2 regions of the Halomonas sp. DP8Y7-3 genome follow, and region 1 is predicted to be linked to the other one. Evidence: predicted binding sites of a transcription regulator. Region 1 holds the regulator's gene; the other holds the start of a gene.

Region 1 (5,130 bases):
GCCCGCGCCCACTACGGGCGCCAGGGCAACGTTCTGGCCAGCGCCTTGCCCAGCGCTGCAGTGCGCGTCGAGGCCAATGGCGACGAACGGGTCATTCCCGCCAGCAAGCTCGAACCGGGTGATCGCGTGCGCGTCAGTCCTGGCTCACTGATTCCGGCTGACGGCGTCCTGACATCAGGCGTGGCACAGATCGACGAATCGCTGCTGACCGGTGAGTCGCTGCCCTCACTACGACGACAGGGCGATATCGTTCACGCTGGCACGCTGTGCATCGACAGCCCGGTGGAGCTCGACGTCCTGCGTGTCGGTGACGCGACCCGCGCAGCGGGCATCCTTGACCTTACCGACCGAGCCTTTGCCCATCGCCCGCGTATCGCCAAGGTGGCAGAGCAGGTGTCTCACCGCTTTGTCCTGAATCTGCTGATCATCACCACGCTGGTCGCCATGGCCTGGTGGTGGATCGACCCCAGTCGTAGCCTGTGGGTCACCCTGTCGGTGCTTGTCGTCACCTGTCCCTGCGCCTTGGCACTGGCCACGCCTACCGCCTTGACCGTCGCCCACGGGCGTCTGCGTCGCGCCGGCGTGCTGGTCGCTCGCGCCGATGCGCTGGAAACCCTGGCCCGCCTCGACCGCATCATCTTTGACAAGACCGGCACCCTGACTCGAGGCCAGCTGCGCCTGGCCGAGCACCGACGCCTCACGGCAGACTGCCTTGCAGGCATCGACCCTCGTCAGCTGGCCGCAGCGCTGGAAGTCGGCTCGGAGCACCCGGTCGCTCATGCCTTCCGGCCCTGGCGCGACGCCCGAGTCACGGCCAGCGACATTCGCAACGTCCCCGGTCAGGGTGTCGAAGGTTACCTGGCTGGGCAGTGTTGGCGCCTTGGACGCCCGGACTTTGCCCTGACCAGCCAGCCCCCCCTCGACGTACCAGGCGACGGCCTGTGGCTGCTGCTGGCATGCGAGGGGCAGGCTGTCGCCTGGTTCCAGCTACACGACCAGCCCCGCACAGACGCCGCCATGACCCTTGCGGCTATCCGCGAAGCGGGTATCGAGATCGAGATCCTGTCCGGCGATCGCCCCGGCAACGTTCAGCCACTGGCCGATCAGCTGGGGGTAGCGCAGTGGCACGGCAACGCCAGTCCCGAGGACAAGCTCACATTGGTCCGCAAGCGTCAGCAAGCGGGAGAGGTCGTTGCCATGGTGGGAGATGGCATCAACGATGTGCCCGTTCTGGCCGGGGCGGACCTCGCCATTGCCGTTGCTGGCGCCAGTGACCTGACCCGCACTCGCGCCGACCTGATCTTGCTCGGCGAGCCGCTGGAGCGTATCGTCCAGGCTATCCATAGCGCACGCCAGACGCGCCGCATCATTCGCCAGAACCTCGCCTGGTCAGTGCTCTACAACGTCGTCGCGCTGCCCGCCGCCGCGCTGGGCTTCGTGCCTCCGTGGCTCGCCGCCATCGGCATGTCGATCAGCTCGCTGCTGGTCATAGGCAATGCCCTTCGCCTGCGACGCGCGGCGCCGCCATCATCCTCACGTCTTGCCGTAGCGGCACATGCTCAATGAACATTCTCTATCTGTTGATACCGCTGTCGCTGATCCTGTTGAGTCTGGCGGTATGGGCGTTTTTCTGGGCGGTTCGCAACGATCAATTCGACGATCTGGAGGGGCCTGCCTATCGCATCCTGTTCGAGGACGAAGACCCGCCGACACCGAACCCATCCAGAAAGCCGGCAAGAGAGACGCCGGTCGATGACGCAGCAGCCGACGAGCATGATTCCACGCCACCCCCTGGATCCTGAGCAGAACGCATGAACCCAGTAGGTCTAGACCTGCCGCCCGCGATGGCGGCGTTTGTCTTCGGGCTGCTTGGCGGAGCACATTGCATCGGCATGTGCGGCGGTATAATGAGTGCCCTGACCTTTGCCATTCCCCCGAGCATGCGCCACCCTATTCGTGTAGGAATTTTACTACTCGGCTACAACTCGGGGCGTCTGTTCAGCTACTGCCTGGCAGGCGCTATGGTCGCAAGCCTAGGCTCTGTGGTGGCGCTGGCACCGGGCATGCGGGACCTGCTGCAGGTGGTTGCCAGCCTGATGCTGATCACGATGGCGCTTTACATTGCCAACCTGTGGAAAGGGCTACGCTGGCTGGAGGCATTGGGCCAGCGCCTGTGGAGGTACCTGGAGCCAGCAGGACGTCGCCTGTTGCCAGTGGTCAAGCTACCTCAGGCGATTGCACTCGGGGCCATCTGGGGCTGGCTGCCCTGTGGCCTGGTGTATTCCATGCTGGCATGGAGCATGGCCATCGCAGACCCTGCCCGTGGAGCACTACTCATGCTCTGCTTTGGCCTGGGAACGCTACCGGCACTAGTGACAACAGGGATTGCTGCACGCCAACTGCAGAGTTTGCTGGCACACCCTGCCACTCGATTTATGGCAGCGGGCATGATTGTCGGTTTAGCTGTATGGAATATCCTACAAATTGTAGGAAATTGACGACCATCATATCGCCGCCAGATTATTGAGGCAAAAGAGGTATATGCACCTTTGGCCCAATATCTGCGTGTAGAATAGCGACAATAGCATGCAGCTAGGGCAAGCCAGTTTCCTACATGCCCTGCTCATCATGAACCCCAGACCCACAGGAGCTGCGAATGAGTCCATCGGCCCAAGATCGACGGCGCCCCATGCTACATGAGACTCGTTGCGAGTCCTGCAGCTTGAGTTCCCTGTGCCTTCCGTTGTCGCTGGAGACCGCTGACCTCGAGCGCTTCGATTCCATTATCCGTCGTCACCCTCCGATCAAGAAGGGCACTCGGCTGGTCGAGCAGGGAGATCGCTTCACGAGCGTCTTCGCGGTTCGCTCCGGTAGTCTCAAGCAGATCACCACCGAGGGTAGTGGCGAAGCGCAGCTGACCAACTTCTTCTTGCCCAGTGAACTGGTCGGCCTGGATGGCATCGACGACGGCAGATACCCCGGCAGCGTGGTGGCACTCGAGACCACGACCGTATGTGAGATTCCCTTCGATCGCCTTGACGCCCTGACCCAGACGCTGCCGGAACTACGCGCGCAACTGTTCCGCACCCTCAGCAAGGAGCTGCGCGAAGATCGCCGCATGATGCAGCTGCTGTCGCGCAAGACCGCTGACCAACGACTGGCCTGCTTCTTCCTCGGTCTGTCCGACCGTTTCCGACGTCGCGGCTACTCGCCGTTCAGCTTCCGCCTGTCCATGTCCCGGGCAGATATCGGCAACCACCTGGGACTTGCCGTCGAAACGGTCAGCCGCATTCTGGGGCGCTTTCAACAGCAGGACCTGGTGGCGGTCTCTGGACGGGAGGTCAATATCCTGGACCTCGCCTCACTGTCGAACCTGGCTGACACCGACGCCAGCTGATCCCGCGGCGCTGACAGGGCCTGCGGCCGACAGCGACCGATAGACGTCGTGCCACGCCCCAAGCCCAGCCCCCCTAGGTAGGGCGACGATATACCGGCTCCATCAACAAAAGAGGCCGCATCCCAGGATGCGGCCTCTTGCTATCTTATCGGGACGAGCGTTCAGACATTGAAGAGGGCCACTGCGTGATGTGGCCCTAGCTCGCTTCACGCTTCAGCAGTGCCTTTTCAGCAAGGCATGTTCAGCAGAGGCTCTTCAGCAGGGCGTGTTCAGGCGAGCTTAGTCGGCATCAACGATATCAATACGCCGAGCCTGGCGATGCGCCTGCTCGGCCTCCAGCCCTTCAAAGTCGAACAGCTCGCGGTCCGCCAGCTGCGAGGGTGCCACGTTGGTCACGGCCTTGAACATGCTCTCCAGGCGCCCAGGGTGCTTGGCCTCCCACTCTGCCAGCATTTCCTTCACCACCTGGCGCTGCAGGTTGGGCTGCGAACCGCAGAGATTGCAGGGAATGATCGGAAAGGCCATGGCATCGCTGTAGGCCTGGATGTCCGCCTCGCGGCAGTACGCCAGCGGCCGGATGACAATGTTCTTGCCATCATCGGACAGCAGCTTGGGCGGCATGGCCTTGAGACTTCCTCCGAAGAACATGTTGAGGAACAGCGTCTCGAGAATATCCTCGCGGTGGTGTCCCAGGGCAATCTTGGTCGCACCGATCTCTTCCGCAAAACCGTACAGCGACCCTCGGCGCAGTCGCGAGCACAGCGCGCAGGTGGTCTTGCCCTCGGGGGTCTTTTCCTTCACCACCGAGTAGGTGTCACGCTCGAGGATGTGGTAGTCCACGCCAATGCTGTCCAGGTAGTCCGGTAGCACGTGCTCGGGAAAGCCGGGCTGCTTCTGGTCGAGGTTGACCGCCACCAGGGAGAAGTTCACCGGCGCATTGCGCTGCAGGCTGCGAAGAATCTCGAGCATGGTGTAGCTGTCCTTGCCGCCGGACAGGCATACCATGACCTTGTCGCCTTCCTGAATCATGCCGTAATCGATGATGGCGTTGCCGGTCTGACGCCGCAGACGCTTCTGCAGCTTGTTGAACTCGCGCTTGGCCTTGGCCTGGGCGCGCTCGTCGTCAGCTGCCGGGGACGCGGCATCACGACGGTCGAGGACACGGGGATCAAACAGGGAGGCGGAAGCGGGCTGAGCAGACATGGGCTGGGCACATCACGGCTGAAAATGAAGACCCGCTAGTCTATCACTCACGTCCGCTACAGGCGAAGAAGTCAGCAACCACTCACCCCTGCGATTACGCTGGTTCACAACCGCGTATCCTGGGCCAAGGTGCTTTTGACTAGCCGCCCTGTGACTAGCCGCCCTGTGAAGAGAGGACCTGTGACAAGACGACCTGTGGCTAGACGACTTGTAGTGCCAGCAGATAGCGCGCCACCACACCAAGCAACAGCAGCAAGATGCCGAAGCGTTGCCAGGCGTGCTCACTCACCGTCAGCGTCAGACGCTTCTCCCAGAACTTGACCATCCCCCACAGGTCACGGGTGCGGCGATAGTACTGGCAGTAAGCCACCATCACAGCCAACAGGCCAAGCGATAGCAAGGTCGGCTCAAGCAACATCATCAGACCATGAAGGCTCATGCAAAGATCTCCCCATTACGGTGACTACGGCACCTGACACGCCGCTCGTCCCAGGTCACGCGTCGTGACAGCGGCGTGGATGGCATCATCG
Region 2 (5,130 bases), on a different contig from region 1:
CGTCTGACGTTCGCTACCGGTATCAGGCCTCGGCGCTGGAGGTCTCTTCCTTCACCTGGAGGCCTTTACCTTCACTTGGAGGCCTCTTCCTTCACATAGTGCCGTTTGATCCACAGCGCCATCGCCACCGCCGGAAGGCCAAGAAGCGAGGCCAGCACGAAGAAGCTGGGGTAGCCCCAACCCTCCACGACCAGTCCGCCAAAGCCTGACAGAAACTTGCCAGGCAAGGTCATCAGTGACGAGAACAGCGCATATTGAGTGGCCGTGTAAGCGCGAGACGTCAGGCTTGAAAGAAACGCCACGAACACCACGCTGGCCAGACCGTTGCTGAGGTTATCGCCCATGATAGTCAGCACCAACAACTCTTTCTGAGCGCCGCTCATGGCGAGCCAGGTGAACATCAGGTTGGTGAGCACGGTGGCGGCAGCCCCTATCACCAGGATGCGTCCGATGCCGAAGCGCACGACCAGGACCCCGCCGAGCAGTCCCCCCAGTAGGCTCATGACCACGCCAAACACCTTGGTCACGGTGGCGATGGTGTCCAGACTGAAGCCCAGGTCAACGTAGAGCGGATAGGCCATCGACGCCATCGCCAGGTCGCTGATGCGGTAGATGCCGATGAACACCAGCAGTCCCAGGGCGCCTAGCCCAAAGCGCGAGAAGAAATCCAGGAAAGGGCAGACCACCGAGCCGATCAGCCAGGCCCCGGTGCGCCTGAACCAGGCGGGTTGGCCTTGGCTGGCACGCAGGAAGCTCCTGACCCTGGGTTCTGCGCTGAGGCGCTGTGCCAGGGGCTTGCGGGGAGGCTCGGGGCGCAGCAGCACGGTGATCATGCCAATGGCGGTCAGTGCGGCCATGCACTGATAGGAAAGCTGCCAGGAGCCCAGATCGGCCAGGTACAAGGCTCCTGCGCCGGCCATGATCAGGCCACCGCGATAGCCAATGATGTAAGTCGAGGCCATGGCTGCCTGCACATCGTCTTCCGCTGACTCGATGCGAAAGGCGTCGATGGCGATGTCCTGGGTGGCGGAGCCGAAGGCGACCATCAGGGCGAACAGCGCCACGCTGCCAAGTTGCTGTGCAGGATCAAGCGTTGATAGGCCCACCAGTCCGGCCATCATCAGCGTCTGGCCGGCCAGCATCCAGCTGCGTCGCTGGCCCAGCCAGCGTGTCAGCAGAGGCAACCGAAAGGCGTCGACCACAGGCGCCCAGAAGAACTTTATCGAATACAGCAGTCCTATCCATGAGAAGAAGCCGATGGCTGCCACCTCGACGCCAGAGGTGCGCAGCCAAGTCGTCAGGGTGGAAAACACCAGCAGGAACGGAAGGCCGGCAGAGAAGCCCAGAAACAGCATGGCCAGTACAGGCGGCCGCAGATAGACGCCAAGGGCCTCGATCCAGCGGCGCATGGCCGAAGGGGTGGGCATGTGAAAGCCTCCTTGCATGATGGTCGGCGATCCGAATGGTAAAATGCGCTCAGTATCCCGGCGCTGCTCGGCGAATTGTTGCAAAGCCGCAGGGACGATACCAGCGGCGCGCGACAAGCCGCGTCGGTGGCGAGCCGGAAACTGAGACCAAGACAGGCCCCCAGGTCATATCCTTGTCCGCCTGGTGGGTGCCCGGAAGGAGTTACATGAGTCACAGCATCAACGAGACGGTCACTGGTGGCGATTCCACGCCGCGCTGGTACGTAATCCAGTGCAAGGGTGGAGAGTCCTTTCGCGCCGCTCAGCATCTGGCCAATCAGGGCTACGAACTCTTCCATCCGGTGCTTGAAGTGCAGAAGAAGCGCCGCAACAAGCTGACCTGGGTCGAAGAGCCACTGTTTCCTTACTACCTGTTTCTTCGCCTCGACCAGGTCGAAAGCAACTGGCGCCCCATTCGCTCGACCCGGGGGGTGTTGAAGATCGTCACCTTCGGCCTGTCGATGCCGGTACCGGTCAGCGACGAGCTGGTCGAGCTGTTGCGTCGGCACGGGCAGGAGAAGGACGAAGGTCCGGGGCAGCTGTATTTCCGCGCCGGCGAGAGCGTCGAAATCACCGACGGTCCGTTCAAGGACCTGAAGGCAGTGTTCGATAGCCACAAGGGGGAGGAGCGCGCCATCGTGCTGCTCAACATGCTGCATCGCCAACAGCGCCTTGAAATGCCTGTCGCCGCCTTGAAGCGTCAGGACTGAGACTTATCTCCGAAAGGAACGCATCATGATGATTGCCCCTCAGAAAGTGGCCCAGCTCCATTATGTGCTCAGCAATAGCCACGGTGAGGTGCTCGACGACTCGCGTCAGCGAGGCGAGCCACTGGAATACCTTCACGGCCACGACAACCTGATGGCGGGGCTCGAGCGAGTGCTCGAAGCGACCGAGCCGGGTTCTCGTGTCGATGTCACCCTGGCCCCTGATGAAGCATACGGACGCAGGGATGAGTCCCTGGTGCGTGAGGTGGGGCGTCAGGCGTTCCCCACGGCGGAATTGCGCCCTGGGATGTGTTTTCAGACCCCCGGCGATGCCGGTCCCCAGATCGTCACCGTGGTCGAGGTGAAGGACACCACGGTGGTGATCGACACCAATCACCCACTGGCGGGGCAGACCCTGCGCTATCAGGTCGAGGTGCTGGAGGTACGCGACGCGACCCGCGCGGAACTGGCGAAGGGGCACCCACTGCCCGCGGGTACCGAAGCCTCATCGGTGGAAGATCGCAAGGTGCTGTAGGCCGCTGGCTGACCACCGCTTGCGCTGTCCGCGATCGCCAGAAAAAGCCGCCCTTGGGCGGCTTTTCGCGTGAATGGACGACGGCTGATATGGCGGCGGGCGAATGTCGCACAGGGACCCTTGACTCAGGTCAGCACAATTCATCAGGAGGGCGGCTAAGCTTGAACCATCAACACAGCAAGGGGAGGGCAGGGCCATGTATCTCGATGATGCAGTGATCTTCGGTCTGGGGGCTGTCGCCCTTTCTGTGGTCTTCATGGCGGGCTGGATCGCCTTTGTCATTCGCGACAGTCATCGTCGCAAGCGATAGGTTCCGCTTAGACAGGTTGGGTGTCATGTGCACAGAACCCAGCCATTGACCAGCGTCAGGGGAGGGGGAGTCATCCCCCTTTTTCAACCGGCCCTTCGGGGCCGGTTTTTTTTATCTGCAGGAGTCACAGCACGGCATGAGCAGCCCTGCGGCTGTCGCGTCGCCGCCAGGTCAGACCTGTACCAACGGCCCGGACGCCTCAGCGCCCGGGACCGTTGAGGGCCCTGTTACAGGGCGATGCGCTGCTTGAGGAAGTCGACGATGGCGTCGGCGGGCACCATGGTGGCGTCACTGTCGCGGCGCCCCTTGTACTCAAGCTCGCCCTTGTCCAGGCTACGGTCTCCCACCACCAGGCGATGGGGAAGGCCCATCAGCTCCTGGTCGGCAAAGCGCACGCCGGGACGCAGATCACGATCATCCAGCAGCACGTCGAAGCCTGCCGCGGTGAGCTCGTCATGCAGGCGATCGGCCGTTTCGCGCACGCGCTGGGACTTGTGTGCGTTCATCGGCACAATGGCCACATGGAAGGGGGCGATCGCATCGGGCCAGATGATGCCGTTGTCGTCGTGGTTCTGCTCGATGGCAGAAGCCACCACCCGGGTCACACCAATGCCGTAGCAGCCCATCCACGGGTGGATGGCACGACCTTCGTCACCGAGCACGGTGGCATTCATGGCTTCGCTGTACTTGCGGCCCAGCTGGAACACGTGACCGACCTCGATACCGCGCTTGATCGACAGTACCCCCTTGCCGTCCGGCGAGGGGTCGCCTTCGACCACATTGCGGATGTCGGCCACCTGGGGCAGCGCCACATCACGCTCCCAGTTGATGCCGAAGTAGTGCTTGCCGTCGACGTTGGCGCCGGCGCCGAAGTCGCTCATCAGCGCGACGCTGCGGTCGATCACGATCGGCATGTCGAGTCCCACCGGTCCCAGTGAGCCAGGCCCTGCGCCAACTGCAGCACGGATCTCTTCTTCGCTTGCCATGGTCAGCGGGGTGGCCACCTGCTCCAGATGCTCGGCCTTGACCTCGTTGAGCTCGTGGTCGCCGCGCACCAGCAGCGCCACCAGACCGCCTTCGCTGCCCTTGACCATCAGTGTCTTGATGGTCTTTTCGATGGCAAGGCCATGCTGTTCCACCAGGGTGGCGATGGTCTTGGCGTTGGGGGTGTCGACCAGGCGTAGCTCCTCGCTGGGCGCTGCACGGCTGGCGTCACTGCCCAGCGGCGCCGGCAGCGCTTCAGCCTTCTCCATGTTGGCGGCGTAGCTGGACTCGGTGGAGAACACGATGTCGTCTTCGCCGGAGTCGGCCAGTACATGGAACTCGTGGGAGCCGGTGCCACCGATGGAGCCGTTGTCGGCGATCACCGGACGGAAGTCGAGACCCAACCGCGTGAAGATGCGCACATAGGCGTCATACATCTTCTGGTAGGTATCCTTGAGGGACGCCTCGTCCTGATGGAAAGAGTAGGCGTCCTTCATGATGAACTCGCGCGAGCGCATGACCCCGAAGCGCGGACGAATCTCGTCACGGAACTTGGTCTGAATCTGGTAGAAGTTGGCTGGCAGCTGCTTGTAGCTGGCAATTTCCTTGCGCACCAGGTCGGTAATGACTTCTTCATGGGTCGGGCCGACACAGTAGTCGCGCTGGTGCCGGTCCTTGAGGCGCAGCAGCTCAGGTCCATACTGCTCCCAGCGGCCAGACTCCTGCCACAGCTCAGCAGGCTGTACGGCGGGCATCAGCAGCTCCTGGGCGCCGGCGCGATCCATTTCCTCGCGCACGACTCGCTCTACCTTGCGCAGGGTGCGCAGGCCCAGTGGCAGCCAGGTGTACAGGCCAGAGGTCAGACGGCGGATCATGCCCGCACGCAGCATCAGCTGGTGGCTGACGACTTCAGCGTCGGCAGGCGTTTCCTTGAGGGTACTGATCAGCAGTTCGGTGGCGCGCATGGGTCCGCAGATTCCTTCACATCGAGTCGATAGATCGTAGAGCGTCGAGGGATACGGCAGAGTCTTCTATTGCCGGTGATCAGGCGCTGCCTGATATCGGTCGACGCTCGCAATGGAGAGTGTGGTGTGTTGACGATGTCACTCATCGAAAGTGTCGAGCATT

What was found. Region 1 encodes FNR, which switches genes on or off when oxygen is low (the NO sensors DNR and NnrR bind a similar motif). Its sites were predicted from a motif close to TTGATNTANATCAA; they were not measured.
Region 2: a site for FNR is predicted at 2,829-2,842, ahead of ccoM (cytochrome c oxidase subunit CcoM). Genes of this name have one in related genera too.

The regions. Positions count from the first base shown of each region.
Region 1 covers NZ_JAHVIO010000009.1:264,814-269,943, reverse strand. The annotation lists gene KUV86_RS10915 (heavy metal translocating P-type ATPase) at 1-1,566, shown strand, start outside; gene ccoS (cbb3-type cytochrome oxidase assembly protein CcoS) at 1,563-1,802, shown strand; gene KUV86_RS10905 (sulfite exporter TauE/SafE family protein) at 1,812-2,498, shown strand; gene fnr (fumarate/nitrate reduction transcriptional regulator Fnr) at 2,657-3,397, shown strand; gene ttcA (tRNA 2-thiocytidine(32) synthetase TtcA) at 3,677-4,600, opposite strand; gene KUV86_RS10890 (hypothetical protein) at 4,800-5,039, opposite strand; gene KUV86_RS10885 (3'-5' exonuclease) at 5,125-5,130, opposite strand, start outside.
Region 2 covers NZ_JAHVIO010000014.1:182,841-187,970, reverse strand. The annotation lists gene KUV86_RS15370 (AmpG family muropeptide MFS transporter) at 72-1,427, opposite strand; gene rfaH (transcription/translation regulatory transformer protein RfaH) at 1,634-2,176, shown strand; gene KUV86_RS15360 (peptidylprolyl isomerase) at 2,202-2,708, shown strand; gene ccoM (cytochrome c oxidase subunit CcoM) at 2,905-3,018, shown strand; gene KUV86_RS15355 (proline--tRNA ligase) at 3,246-4,967, opposite strand.